Hyalangium ruber: one gene and its partner. The protein of the gene in region 1 interacts with the protein of each later gene in a pairwise test. Links are inferred from orthologs where the notes say so. Each region holds a gene or a part of one and is shown on either strand. Other genes may lie near its edges.

The links.
Region 2: the proteins of SYV04_RS25030 (region 1) and SYV04_RS30350 interact in binary tests that used the Escherichia coli proteins (3 or more experiments, as listed by UniProt). The link is inferred for Hyalangium ruber from one-to-one orthologs.

The regions. Positions count from the first base shown.
Region 1 is NZ_JAXIVS010000009.1:40,550-46,525, forward strand. The notes cover bases 1,680-4,676. They hold SYV04_RS25030 (protein-disulfide reductase DsbD family protein), read left to right. Parts: upstream 1,680-2,471; coding sequence 2,472-3,881; downstream 3,882-4,676. Other genes in these bases: SYV04_RS25025 (SPFH domain-containing protein), read left to right, coding at 1,680-2,414; SYV04_RS25035 (pilus assembly protein), read right to left, coding at 3,931-4,676. In the rest of the region: SYV04_RS25020 (IscS subfamily cysteine desulfurase), read right to left, coding at 1-321; more of SYV04_RS25025, read left to right, coding at 663-1,679; more of SYV04_RS25035, read right to left, coding at 4,677-5,340; SYV04_RS25040 (hypothetical protein), read left to right, coding at 5,613-5,976. UniProt on the Escherichia coli protein: Required to facilitate the formation of correct disulfide bonds in some periplasmic proteins and for the assembly of the periplasmic c-type cytochromes.
Region 2 is NZ_JAXIVS010000012.1:111,111-117,088, reverse strand. What follows is about bases 1,870-4,868. They hold SYV04_RS30350 (TlpA family protein disulfide reductase), read right to left. Parts: upstream 3,659-4,868; coding sequence 3,080-3,658; downstream 1,870-3,079. Other genes in these bases: SYV04_RS30345 (heme lyase CcmF/NrfE family subunit), read right to left, coding at 3,655-4,868; SYV04_RS30355 (hypothetical protein), read right to left, coding at 1,908-3,059. Also shown: SYV04_RS30370 (GNAT family N-acetyltransferase), read left to right, coding at 1-293; SYV04_RS30365 (tetratricopeptide repeat protein), read right to left, coding at 297-1,274; SYV04_RS30360 (cytochrome c-type biogenesis protein), read right to left, coding at 1,271-1,765; more of SYV04_RS30345, read right to left, coding at 4,869-5,682; SYV04_RS30340 (cytochrome c maturation protein CcmE), read right to left, coding at 5,679-5,978. UniProt on the Escherichia coli protein: Involved in disulfide bond formation. Catalyzes a late, reductive step in the assembly of periplasmic c-type cytochromes, probably the reduction of disulfide bonds of the apocytochrome c to allow covalent linkage with the heme.

The DNA of each region.
Region 1 (5,976 bases):
GTCCAGCACCGCCTTGTGCTCGGTCTTCAGGGTGATGATGTGGTCACCCTTGGCCTTGTAGAACTCGATGACGCCCTTGATGGCGAGGTTGTCCGACTCGGTGGCACCCGAGGTGAAGACGATCTCCTTGTCGGACGCGCCGATGAGCTCCGCCACCTGCTTGCGGGCCTTCTCCACCGCCGCCTCGGCCTTCCAGCCAAAGGCGTGGTTGCGCGAGGCGGCATTGCCGAAGTCCTCGCGCAGGTACGGCAGCATCGCCTCCAGCACCCGCGGGTCCAGCGGGGTGGTGGCGTGGTTGTCCATGTAGATCGGCAGCTTCATCTCGTCAGAACCTTCCCGGAGGACCCGGCGCATTGCTTTCCCGACACCGGGGGCCCAAGCCGCACGTAGTAGGTCGTACATCTACCCACCAATGTGGACCAGGACGGTCAAATATAAAAACAGGTGCCTTCCGGTCAAGGGAACATAAGGAGGGGACAGCCCCATCCCGCGCCAAAGCGGGGCCTTCCCCCTCGGCGGCGCGCTGACTTGGGGCAGTCCGCCTGCCCCGTTCCGGAGCGCTCGCTCCGGAATGGCGCGCCCGTTTCCAGTAAGTGCCTGGAAACACGTAAAGCGAGACTTGGCCGCTTCTCTGCACTGCGTTTCTCCCGGAGGGCGAACGCATGAGCGCCAACGAGAAGCAGATCCGGATGAATGGCACCACCCCCGCGGGAAATGGCACCGACACGCGCGTGCAACTGGTGAAGGTGGACGGGGGGGCGAGCGGGCAGCGCTACGACGCGGGCTGGCGGGCGGGCAAGCCCGAGGAGGACCCCGAGAAGATGAAGAAGTGGGGCCTGATCACCGCGCGGCCCAGCGAGTTCCTGATCCACATGCGACGCGGGCGGGTGCGCGAGGTGTCCGGCCAGGGCGCCAGCTGCTTCAAGCTGCCGGGCGACGCGGTGGCCATTGTCCCCACCAGCGTGCAGCGGCTGCAGTTCACCGCCGACCAGGTGACGAGCGAGAAGGTCGGCGTGCAGGTGACGGGCCTGGCGGTGTACCGGATCGTCGATCCGCTGGTGGCGTTCCGGATGCTGAACTTCTCGTTCCCCGAGCGGGCCAGCGAGAAGCTGCAGGAACTGCTGCGGGAGATGTTCGTGGGCGCCGCGCGGCGGCTGGTGGCCAACCTCTCGGTGGAGGAGTGCCTCACCCGGCGCAAGGAGGGCATCGCCGAGGAGCTGATGCGCGAAATCGCGCCGGTGGTGTCGGGCCGAGGCCGGCTGGATGACAAGACGGACTCGGGGTGGGGCGTCGTCCTCGACACCATCGAGATCCAGGACGTGCGGGTGCTCTCCTCCACCGTCTTCGAGAACATGCAGGCGCGCTACCGCCGGGAGCAGGAGCGGCAGGCTCGTGAGGCGGAGCTGGCCAAGGAGCGCTTCCTGCGGCGCGAGGAGGCGGAGGCCGAGCGTGCCATCGCCCTGACGAAGCTGGCGGCCGACGAGGAGGTGCGCCACAAGCGGCAGGAGACGGAGGAGCAGGCGCGGCTGGAGGAACTGGCCAGTGAGGAGCGCGTCTCCGGGGCACGGCTGGCGCAGGAGCGCACGCTGAAGCAGGGGGAGGCGGCCACCGAGCGCGAGGTGACGCTGGCCAAGCTGAACGCGGAGGCTGAGGTCCGCCAGCGCAAGCAGCAGGCGGATGAGGCGGCCCGACTGGAGCAACTGGCCACCGAGGCGCGTGTGGCGGAGTCCAAGCTGGCGCAGGATCGCACGCTCAAGCAGGCCCAGGCGGCGGCCGAGCGCGAGCTGGCGCTCAACAAGCTCAACGCGGACCTGGAGCTGCGCCAGCGCAAACTGGAGGCCGAGGAGAAGGGCAAGCTGGAGCAGCTCGCCGGAGAGGCGCGCCTGGCGGACGCCCGCCTGGCCCACGAGCGAGCGGTGGCCGAGGCGCAGATCGCCCACGAGCGCGCCATGGCGGGGGCCCGGGCGGAGGCCGAGCTGGACCGCATCCGCCACGAGCAGGAGGCGGCCTCGGCGCGGCACGAGGCGCAGCTCGAGGCGACGATGCAGGAGGTGGAGCGCATCAAGGCCCAGGTGCAGGTGGCCCAGGCGCGCCGGGCCATCGCCGAGGCGGAGCTGGCCATCGCCGAGCTGGAGGTGAAGAAGGAGCGCGTGGCGCAGGAGCTGGAGCTGGGCCGCGCCAAGGAGATGCGCGCCATCGAGAACACGCTGAGCCCGGAGGTCATCCAAATGACGCTGGCGCAGCAGTTGCCCCAGGTGGCCGCCGCCTTCCAACAGAAGATGGGCGAGGTTCACGTCACGGCGGTGGATGGGGCCAACCCGTTCGGATACATCGCAGCGGCTGTGGAAGGGGTGATGGGGCTCGCGCGTTCTGCGGGCCTGAAGATCCCCAACCCCGCTCAGCAGCCCCAGTAACCGGCGCCCGGTCGGGCGTATATAAAGGGAGCGGGGTGGCAACAGGAGGAAGAAGCCGTGAAGAAGGTCGGGATTCTCGCCGCGGTGTGCGGCCTTGCCGTGGCGGTCGTTCCCTGGCTCCTACCCACCGGCCCTAGCGCCGGCTTGGACGCGGCCCGGTTCCTGGAGTCTGGCAGCCTCGCCGTGGGCGCCGCGGTGGTGTTCGCCGGCGGCCTGCTCACGGCGATGACGCCGTGCGTCTACCCGCTCATCCCCATCACGGTCTCCGTCTTCGGAGCCCGGAAGGCGGAGGGGCGGGGCAAGGCGCTCATGCTCACCTCTTCGTACATCGTCGGTATGGGTGTGGTCTTCAGCGCGCTCGGGGTGCTGGCGGCGAAGACGGGGCAGGCGTTCGGGGCGATGTTGGGGCACCCGGGGGTGGTGACGGGGCTTGCGGTGTTCCTGCTGGTGCTGGCCACCTCGATGTTCGGGGCGTTCGAGCTGGCGCTGCCCGCCAGCATGCAGCAGCGGCTGACCTCGGTGGGCGGCGCGGGCCTGGCGGGCGCGTTCCTCATGGGCAGCGTCTCGGGCTTCCTGGCGGCGCCCTGCACGGGGCCGGTACTCACGGGCCTGCTGGCCTTCGTGGCGAAGACGGCGAACACGGGGCTGGGGGCGGGACTGCTCTTCATCTACGCGCTGGGCATCGGCGTGCCGTTCTTCCTCATTGGCGTGTTCACCGTGCGGCTGCCGCGAGGCGGCGTGTGGATGGAGTGGGTCAAGAGCGTGCTGGGCATCATCCTGGTGGCGCTGGCCTTCTCGTACCTGAAGGACGCGTTTCCCTGGGCGCGTGAGACGGTGAAGGGCGTGGCCTCGCAGCTGGGCAGCGTGCCGGGAGCGCTCATCGCCTCGGTGCTCGCCGTGGTGGGCGTGCTCGTGGGCGCGGTCCACCTGTCCTTCAAGGAGGGCCCGCGACAGTTCGCCTTCAAGGCGCTGGGCGTGGCGCTGGTGGTGTTCGCGCTGGTGGTGCGCGGCGGCGTGCTGGACGCGGGCGCCACGGGCCAGCTCTGGGTGAAGCTCGGCTGGGCCGAGCCGCCCAAGGCGCCCACCTTCACGTGGCACCACGTCATGCCGGCGAAGCAGGCCACGTTCTCGGCCGAGGAGTTCGAGAAGGTGCTCGCCAGCGCTCGGGCCGAGGGCCGGCCGGTGATGATCGACTTCTTCGCGGAGTGGTGCGCGGCCTGCAAGGAGCTGGACCGCGAGACGTACCCGTCGCCTGAGGTCATTGGCGAGTCGGGCCGCTTCCTGAACATCAAGATCGACGCGACGAACAGCGAGGATGCGCTCGACGTGGTGATGGAGCGCTTCGGCGTGGAGGGCCTGCCCACGGTGGCCTTCATCTCGTCCACTGGAGAGATGCTCAAGGATCCGCGCGTCACCGGCTTCCTGGAGCCGCAGCCGTTCACCGTGGAGCTCAAGAAGGTTCGCTAGGGGCGCACACCGCCGTCAGGGATGTGCGCCGGTCCCGCGTGCTGTTTCGTTACGGCGTGAGGGTGCAGGTCGCGGCTTGCGTCTGCACGTCGTTGAGGATCTCCGTCAACGCGGCCTCGAGGCTGCTGGCATCGGAGGCGGTGAAGGAGAGGCCGCCGCCCACCTGGGCTGTGTTCTCGAGCAGGTTGCTCTGGATGCCGTAGCCGATGGTGTGGATCCTCAGGCTCTGAGAGCCGGAGGTATCGAAGTCCCCAATCACGGCGGGCGTGGCTTGCTGCAGATCCTGGTTGGCCAGCAGCTTGGCCACATCGTCCAGATAGTAGTTGGGGTTGTCATCGATGTAGCTGCTGGGGCTGTTGCCCTTGTCGCGCATGTTGTAGGGCCCGCAGGGCTTCGAGTCCGAGCAGTACACGGGGCCGCCATTGAGGATGCGCAACTGGCTGACGATGGTGGCCGGGAGGCTGTCCGAGGTGGGCTCGCCGTCTGAGATGAGGATGATGGCGGAGTGCTGGCAGCCCCAGCACCAGCTGCGCCCCTGCGAGGTGAGCAGGGTGTTGCGGAACCCGCTCGGGTAGCTGTAGGCCGTCCCGAAGCCAAAGTTGTCGCGGTACACGTCGTCGCCCGAGGTGAAGTAGAAGCCTACGTTGAGCAGCGAGCGGCCCAGCGGCGTCCCGGTGGTGAAGGACAGCCCGTTGATGGAGTTGATGTAGCTGGCGCGGTTGTTGTCGAAGGCGGATGAGTCGGCGCGGATCTGCAAGCACGACGGGTTCTGCGACTGCCCCATCTGCGTGCCGAGTGTGGAGTTGGCGAAGTAGCTGAACCCGGCGCGCATGCCGCTCAAGTCCTTGATGGCCTTCTTGATCGCCGCCTTGACGGTGACGTACTTGGGTGGGTTGAAGTTGAGATAGCGGCCCCAGAAGATGAAGTTGGGGTTGGCCATGTTGCCGCTATTGGTCCCCTGGGCACCCGGCACCTTGTAGTAGCCCTTGATGTGCAGGCAGCTGAGGCACTGGGTGTAGTCAGCGGCCCCGGTGCTGGACCAGTTGGGTACCTGCGCCTCGCAGGCCTGCTCCTTCGAGGTCCACTGCGGGGTGGGGTCGGTGCTCTCACCCCAGTACATGTACCCGTAGAACTTGCTGTCCTGGAACAGGTTGGGGAAGCCCGTGTCCGAGCCCAGTCCCGTGCCCAGGTCCGGGACGGGGTAGGCCGTCTGCGAGTTCCAGCCGCGGCTGACCTGGTCCGCGTCCAGCCGTGGGTTGAAGCATCCTCCCGTGGTGGTGTCGAAGAACTCCACGTGGTTGCCGCCGGTGACTTGGGGCAGCTCCCGCATCGAGCCGGAGGTGTCGATCAGGAAGTGGATGTTGGGGGGCGCTACGGTCTGCGCGGAGGCAGCGCCCGCGGTACCGATCAGCATGAGGCCGAGACAGAGGCGAGGGGTGAAGGGACTCCAGCGCTTCATGGGGCTTCTCCTTGGATGCGGCGCGGTAGGGCGAGGAGGCCCGGGCCCTCCTCGCTTGCCCGTGCGCTCTGCAAGGGACGCCCCATCTCCGACGCGCTACCAAGTCAGCGAAAACACAGAGATGGAGGGCGGGGCGCGCAACGGGCTGCGCCTCGCAAGTTTTGCACCCCGCAAAGTTTGGAGGCTCTTCATGGACCTTCAGTGTCAGGTAGGATGAACCGCACCCTACTTACCAGGTTACATGCGCGTGGCGTGTGTGGTAGGGACGGGCCATGTTCATCTGGTTTCGCCGCCTCTTCGCGGCGCGCCCCCAGGCGCCCAGCCTTCCTGGGGAAGCACTCCCTCCGGAGGTTCCTCCCCCCTGGGCCATGACGCTGCTGGAGGCCGTCCAGAAGTCTTCGCGTGCGCAGGCCCGTTTGACGCTCCAGGTCGAGGATCTGGACCGGAAGCTGGAAGGCGGATTCGCCGAGGTGAGGAACTCGCTCTCTTCCTGGAAGAGCGCCGCGACGGGGGGAGCGCCGGATTCCAGCCTTCGCTGGGACGCGGTGTTGGATGCGCTGGATCTGCTCGACGAGGCGGCCCAGGTCGCGGACCCGGCTCTCGCGCCGGGGCTGACAGGGGTGGCGGCTCGGCTCG
Region 2 (5,978 bases), on another replicon or contig:
GGCGCAACAAGAGCGTGGGGCTGGTGCTCGTGGGCGAGACCTTCAAGGACGCGCTCGAGGCGGGGCTCACCGAGTACGACTTCCTGCGCGGCACCGAGACGTACAAGTCCGACTGGACGACGAAGCAGCGGCGCACGGTGTCGGTGCGCGTCCACGCCTCCACGGGGGCGGGAGCGTGGTTCACCCGCCACGAGTCGGCGGCGCGCTCGGCCCGCGAGGTGCTCAAGCGCGTGCTGCCGGAGGACACGGTGGAGCGCATCCGCCGGCTGCGGCGGCGCCGGGCCGCCGTGTAGGGCTCAGGGCTGCTGGCCGGCGACTTCCTGGCGGAGCTGCGCGATGGCGGCCTCGAGCTGCGGCGGCTGCATGTTGCGCGGCACCTCCACGGCGAAGCGCTCGAAGTACGCCAGCGCCTTGGCCCGGTTGCCGGACTGGATGTGGATGAAGCCCAGGAACAGCAGGGCCTCCTGGGCGCCGGGGTAGGTGTCCGCCAGCGTCTCCAGCTCCTGCTCCGCGCCCGGCACATCGCCGCGAATGGCGCGCAGCACGCCGCGGTGGACCCGCGACTCGATGTGGAACGGATCCAGGGCGAGCGTCCGGTTCGTCAGCCGCTCGGCCTCCTCGGGGCTCTGGCGCCGGATCATCTCGTGCGCCACCAGCGCCGCGGACTCCAGATCGTTCGGGTTGGCCTTCAGGCGCTCCTGGGCCTCGGCGAGCTCCTGGTCCTCCTGGCTCATGCCCTGCGGCTGGCCCGGGGCGCCCTCGGCACCCGGAGGCACCCGGCCCGTGGCCTCCATGCCCTCGTCGCGCGGGCGCTGCTCGGAGACGAGCAGATAGCCCAGGGCCCCGAAGAACGTGACGATGGCCGCGCCCCACAGCGCGCCCATGAGCTGCGGGTGGGTCGCGGCGAAGCCCGTGGGCGCCGGGGCCGTGGGGGCGGGCGCCGTGGAGCCGGAAGTCCCCGGAGCGGGGCTCTTGCGCTGCTTCACGTACTCATCCCGGGCGCGCAGGGCGGCGGCGGCCTCGAGCTCCAGCCGGGACTTCTCGGCGGCGAACTGCTCGGGGGAGAGGTTGTGCTTGTCGGCCACCAGCTCCTTGAGCTGCTCGATGAGCGACTGCGCGCGCCGGTCCAGGTCGTCCAGCACGCCGTCGCGCTGCGCCTCGGGCGCGGGGGCGGCGCGGTTCTTTCCCCGCTGCAGCAGCAGGTAGGCGACTCCGCAGAGCAGGGAGATCGCCAGGGCGATGAGTCCCGGCCACCAGTTGGTCGGCTGCGTCATTGATCCAGCTCCCGGCGAATGGCCTGCAGGTACGGGTCCTCCGCCTCGGCGGACGCGGGCGGTGTGGCGGCAGGCGTGGCCTGGGCGGAGGCGGGCGCCGGCTCACGTTTGACCTGCTTCAGGATGATGAGGAGTCCGCCCACGAGGAGGAGGAGGGGGCCCGCCCAGACGAGCCAGTTGAAACCCTCCTTGGTGGGCTCCAGCAGCACCCACTCTCCGTAGCGCTCCACGAAGTACGTGATGATCTCCTCGTCACTCTTCCCCTCGGCGACGAGCTCGCGCACGGTGTCGAGCTGGGCGCGGGCCATGGAGGCCGGGCTGTCGGCGATGGAGACGCCCTGGCACACGGCGCAGCGCAGCTCCTTGCCGAGCTTCTGGACGCGCGCCTCCAGGACGGGGTCCGCGAGAGGATCGCTCCCGGCCTGCTGGGGAGCGAACTGGCCGGTGACGAGACCGGCGGCGAGAGCGAGGGAGAGGAGGGCGGCAGTCATACGGGGTACCCGGGCGCGGATTACCTAGCGCCGCGGCGCAGTGTTGCACAGCGAAACCTTCAGGAGTGGACCGGCCTGCCCAGCGTGCCCCCCGCCCGCCAGGCTGGGAGAGGAGCGCGAAGGAGCCTCCGGCGCCAAGGACTCAGCCCGGCATGTCCTCGTCGTTCGGGTTGGTCGGAGGGCCATAGTCGTCCTCCGTGGGGTAGTCGTCCTCGGGGGGATAGTCCTCGGCGTAGGCGGGGGCGGGCTCGTCGCGCCCCAGGGCCGTCATGACCGCCATGAGGCCCACGGGGATGAGCCCCGCCAGGAACATGATGGGCCCCACCTTCAGACGCATGTTCATCAGCACCCAGGCCAGGGCGATGACCGTGAGCCCCGCGGGCACGAAGCGCAGCCACTCGGGACGGTCCTCCTCGGGCCGCAGCATGGTGATGACCAGCACCGCCAGCAGCGCGAGCTGAATCGTGGACGCCACCGGCCGGCTGGCGCCCGTGGTGTGGACGTCCTCCAAGCCGCTGTAGACCACGTCCCCGAAGGGCCGGGGCGAGGTGTCCACGCGCCCCGCGATGGAGGAGGCAGCGGCGCCTGCGCGGCCGAAGTCGATGTTGATCCACGGGAAGAGGAGCGCCAGCATGCACACCGCCACACCGGCCAGCGCCAGCACCCGAGGCACGCGCAGCAGTGAGCGCGGATCGAAGCGCTGGGCATAGCCCTGGGGCCCCAGGAACACCTTGCGCCACTGGTCCCGGGCCAGCAGCACCGTGCCGCCGATCCACAGCAACGGCTGGACGCTGAACTCCAGCATGGGCAGGCACAGCCCCACCGACAGCGCCGTGTACAGCGCCGGCACCAGGGGAGGGTGGAGCGACTCAGGGATCCACGCCATCGCCGTCTCGCCGGCGGCGCGCAGCTCCCGCGCCACCACGAGGATGCTGCCCAGCAGCATCGCGAAGGACCAGAACGGACCCACGCCGGCCAGGGCGGGGATGATGGAGAGCCCCAGCGCCACCAACTGCAGCGCGATGCCCAGCACCGTGGGCGAGTGCCCCGGCACATGCGCCAGCCACTTGGGCCCGTGGTAGGGCGGCTTCTTCGGCTCGTCCGAGAACGGGTCCTCGGTGCCTTCGCCCCCTTCGCCCACGGCGGCGATCATCCCCGTGGGAGGCTTGTACTCGGGCATCCGCCCGCCACAGTTCTCGCAGTAGCGCAGCCGCGGCTCCGCGGCGACCTCGCCGCAGTCCGGGCACTTGGGCAGGGGCGGGGCAACAACGCTTCGGGGAACCTTGGGGGGCACGGGCCTGGCTCCTTACCGCTTCACGGCCGGGCCGTCGGCGGGGAGCCCCCACCGGTGGTCAGCAGGCGGATACGGTCGGCGAGCGTCTGAGGATCGATGGGCCCCACGTGCTTGCCCAGGGCGTTGCCCCGGGAGTCCTTGCCCGGGAGGATGACCCCGTTGGTGTCGATGAAGTACGTCTCCGGCACGCCGGCCACGCCGTAGTCCACCGCCACGCGCGAGCGCGGATCCACCAGCTGCGGGAAGCTGGCGCCCATCTGCTGGAGGAACTGCACCGCGTTCTCCTCGGAGTCCTCGAAGACGATGCCGAGGAACTGCACCTGGTCGCCGAACTTGTCCTGGCCCCACTCGAGCACCGGGTGCTCCTGCCGGCAGGGTCCGCACCACGAGGCCCAGAAGTTGATGACCACCGGGCGACCGCGGAACTCGTCCAGCGTCACCTTCTTGCCGCTGTCCATGGCCCGCAGGGTGAAGGCCGGCGCCGGCTTGCCCGCCATCATGAAGGGCACCTCGTGCGGGTTTCGCCCGAAGCCCATCAGCAGCACGACGAGCAGCGCCGCGGCGAGCACGACGGCGGCAATGGTGATTCCCCACTTCATGCGGCACCCCGGTTCATGTCACTGCCGGCCACGGGAGGCGCCGAGGCGCCCGCATCCGGAGCGTTGGCCGACACCGCCACGCGCCGCCGGGACGGCCAGATCGCGATCAGCGATCCCAGCACCAGGATGGGGATGCTCCACCAGATCCACCCCACCAGCGGGAAGACCCATACGTTGAGGCTCGCCGTGCCGTTCTCCGGAGAGATGGCCATCAGCGACATATAGAGGTCCTCCTTCGGCGACTCGCGCACCGCGGGCGTGCCGATGGGGTCCGTGCTGCGCTCGTAGTAGTTCAGCCGGGGCATGAACTCGCTCACCTTGCCGCCGGGCGTCGTGACTTCCACCTGCGCGGCGATGAAGGTGCGGTGCGGCTCCTGGCCTTCCTTCACGCCCAGGAACTTCATCTGGTAGCCGTCCAGCTTGAGCACCTCGCCCATGCGCAGCGTGCCGGAGGTGTGCTTCACGTACGCGGAGGAAGCCGCCACCGCCACGATGATGATGATGATGCCCAGGTGGACGACGTAGCCACCGAAGCGCCGGCGAGCCTTGGAGGCGCTCTGCAGCACGGCGGTGACGAGCCCCTCCTTGCGCTCGCTCATGCGCACGCGCACCGGCGCCACCAGCTCGCGCAGCGTAATCACGGTGACGAAGCCGGCCAGCCCGAAGGTGAGCAGCGGGTACACGCCGCGCATGCCCGACGCATAGCAGGCGATCGCCACCACCAGCCCCACGGCGGCGGGGATGATGAACTGGCGCCGCACGGCCGCCTTGTCCGGAGTACCCCAGGGCAGCATGGGGCCCACGCCCATGAGGAAGAGCACGGCGATGCCGCCGGGCACCGCCATCTTGTTGAAGTACGGCTCGCCCACGCTGACCCGTACCCCGCGCACCGCCTCGGAGATGAGCGGGTACACCGTGCCCAGGAGCACCGTGAAGGTGATGGCCACGAACACCAGGTTGTTGATCAGGATGCTCGTCTCGCGCGACAGCGGCGAGGTGATGCGGCCCTCGGGCACCAGCAGGTGCCCGCGCGTGGCCATCAGCACGATGGAGCCCACGATGAGGAACGCGAGGAAGGCCAGGAACGTGGGGCCGATGTCCGACTGGGTGAAGGAGTGGACCGAGTTGAAGATGCCCGAGCGCGTCATGAACGTGCCCAGGATGGTGAGGATGAAGCTGGCCAGGGCCAGGCTCATGGTCCACAGCTTGAGCATCCGCTTGCGCTCCTGGACCATGGTGGAGTGCATGAAGGCGGTGGCCGTCAGCCACGGCAGGAACGAGGCGTTCTCCACCGGATCCCACGCCCAGTAGCCGCCCCAGCCCAGCACCGCGTACGCCCACCACGAGCCGAGGATGATTCCCACGGACAGGAACATCCACGCCAGCAGCGTCCAGCGCCGCAGGGGCGCCATCCACGCGTCGCCAATCTCCCCGCGCAGCAGCGCCGCCACGGCCAGGCCGAAGGGCACCGTCATGCCCACGTAGCCCAGGTAGAGCATGGGCGGGTGGATGACCATGAGGATGTGGTTCTGCAGCAGCGGGTTGGGACCCGGGCCGTCCGGCGGAACCACCGGCAGGGTGTGCCAGGGGTTGGCGGGACCGGCGATGAGGAAGGCGAAGAAGACGCCCACGCCCAGCATGGTGCCCAGCGCCAGCGACATGTAGCGCCGGTGCTCGTTGCGGTGCGCCAGCGCGAAGGCCAGCACGAAGGAGCCCATGATGAGGCCCCAGAAGAGGATGGAGCCCTCGAGGGCGCTCCACAGCGAGACGATCTTGAAGAGCGTCGGCGTGGCGCGGCTGCCCACCTGTGCCACGTACTTGATGCTGAAGTCGTTGCTGAGCAGCGCGTAGACCATCAGCAGGTTGGAGCCCGCCATACAGGCGAAGAAGCCCCACACCGCGCGCATCACCCAGGGGAAGCCGGCCTCACTGCGGCGCATGCCGCTGACCAGGCCCACCAGGGCTCCGAACGTGGCGCAGACCAGCGCCCCGAGCACGAGCCCGTATCCAATCGTTGCGTTCACTTCGCCCCCGTCGTCGACGCGGTGGTGGAGCCCTCGGAGACGGTCTCCTGCCACTTGCGCGGCTCTTCACCCGGCTTGGGCGCGCGGTACTCGTTGGAGTGGTTCACCATCAGCCGGTTGGAGGTGAAGACCTGCGACTGGTCGAAGGTGCCCTCCACCACCACGCCGATGCCCTCGCGGAACATCTGCGGCGGCACCTCGGTGGAGCTCACCAGCACGCTGGGCGAGCCCGGGTTGTGGTCGGTGGTGACGTGGAACTTCAGGCTGGTGTGCGCCTCGTTCCACTGGATGGAGCC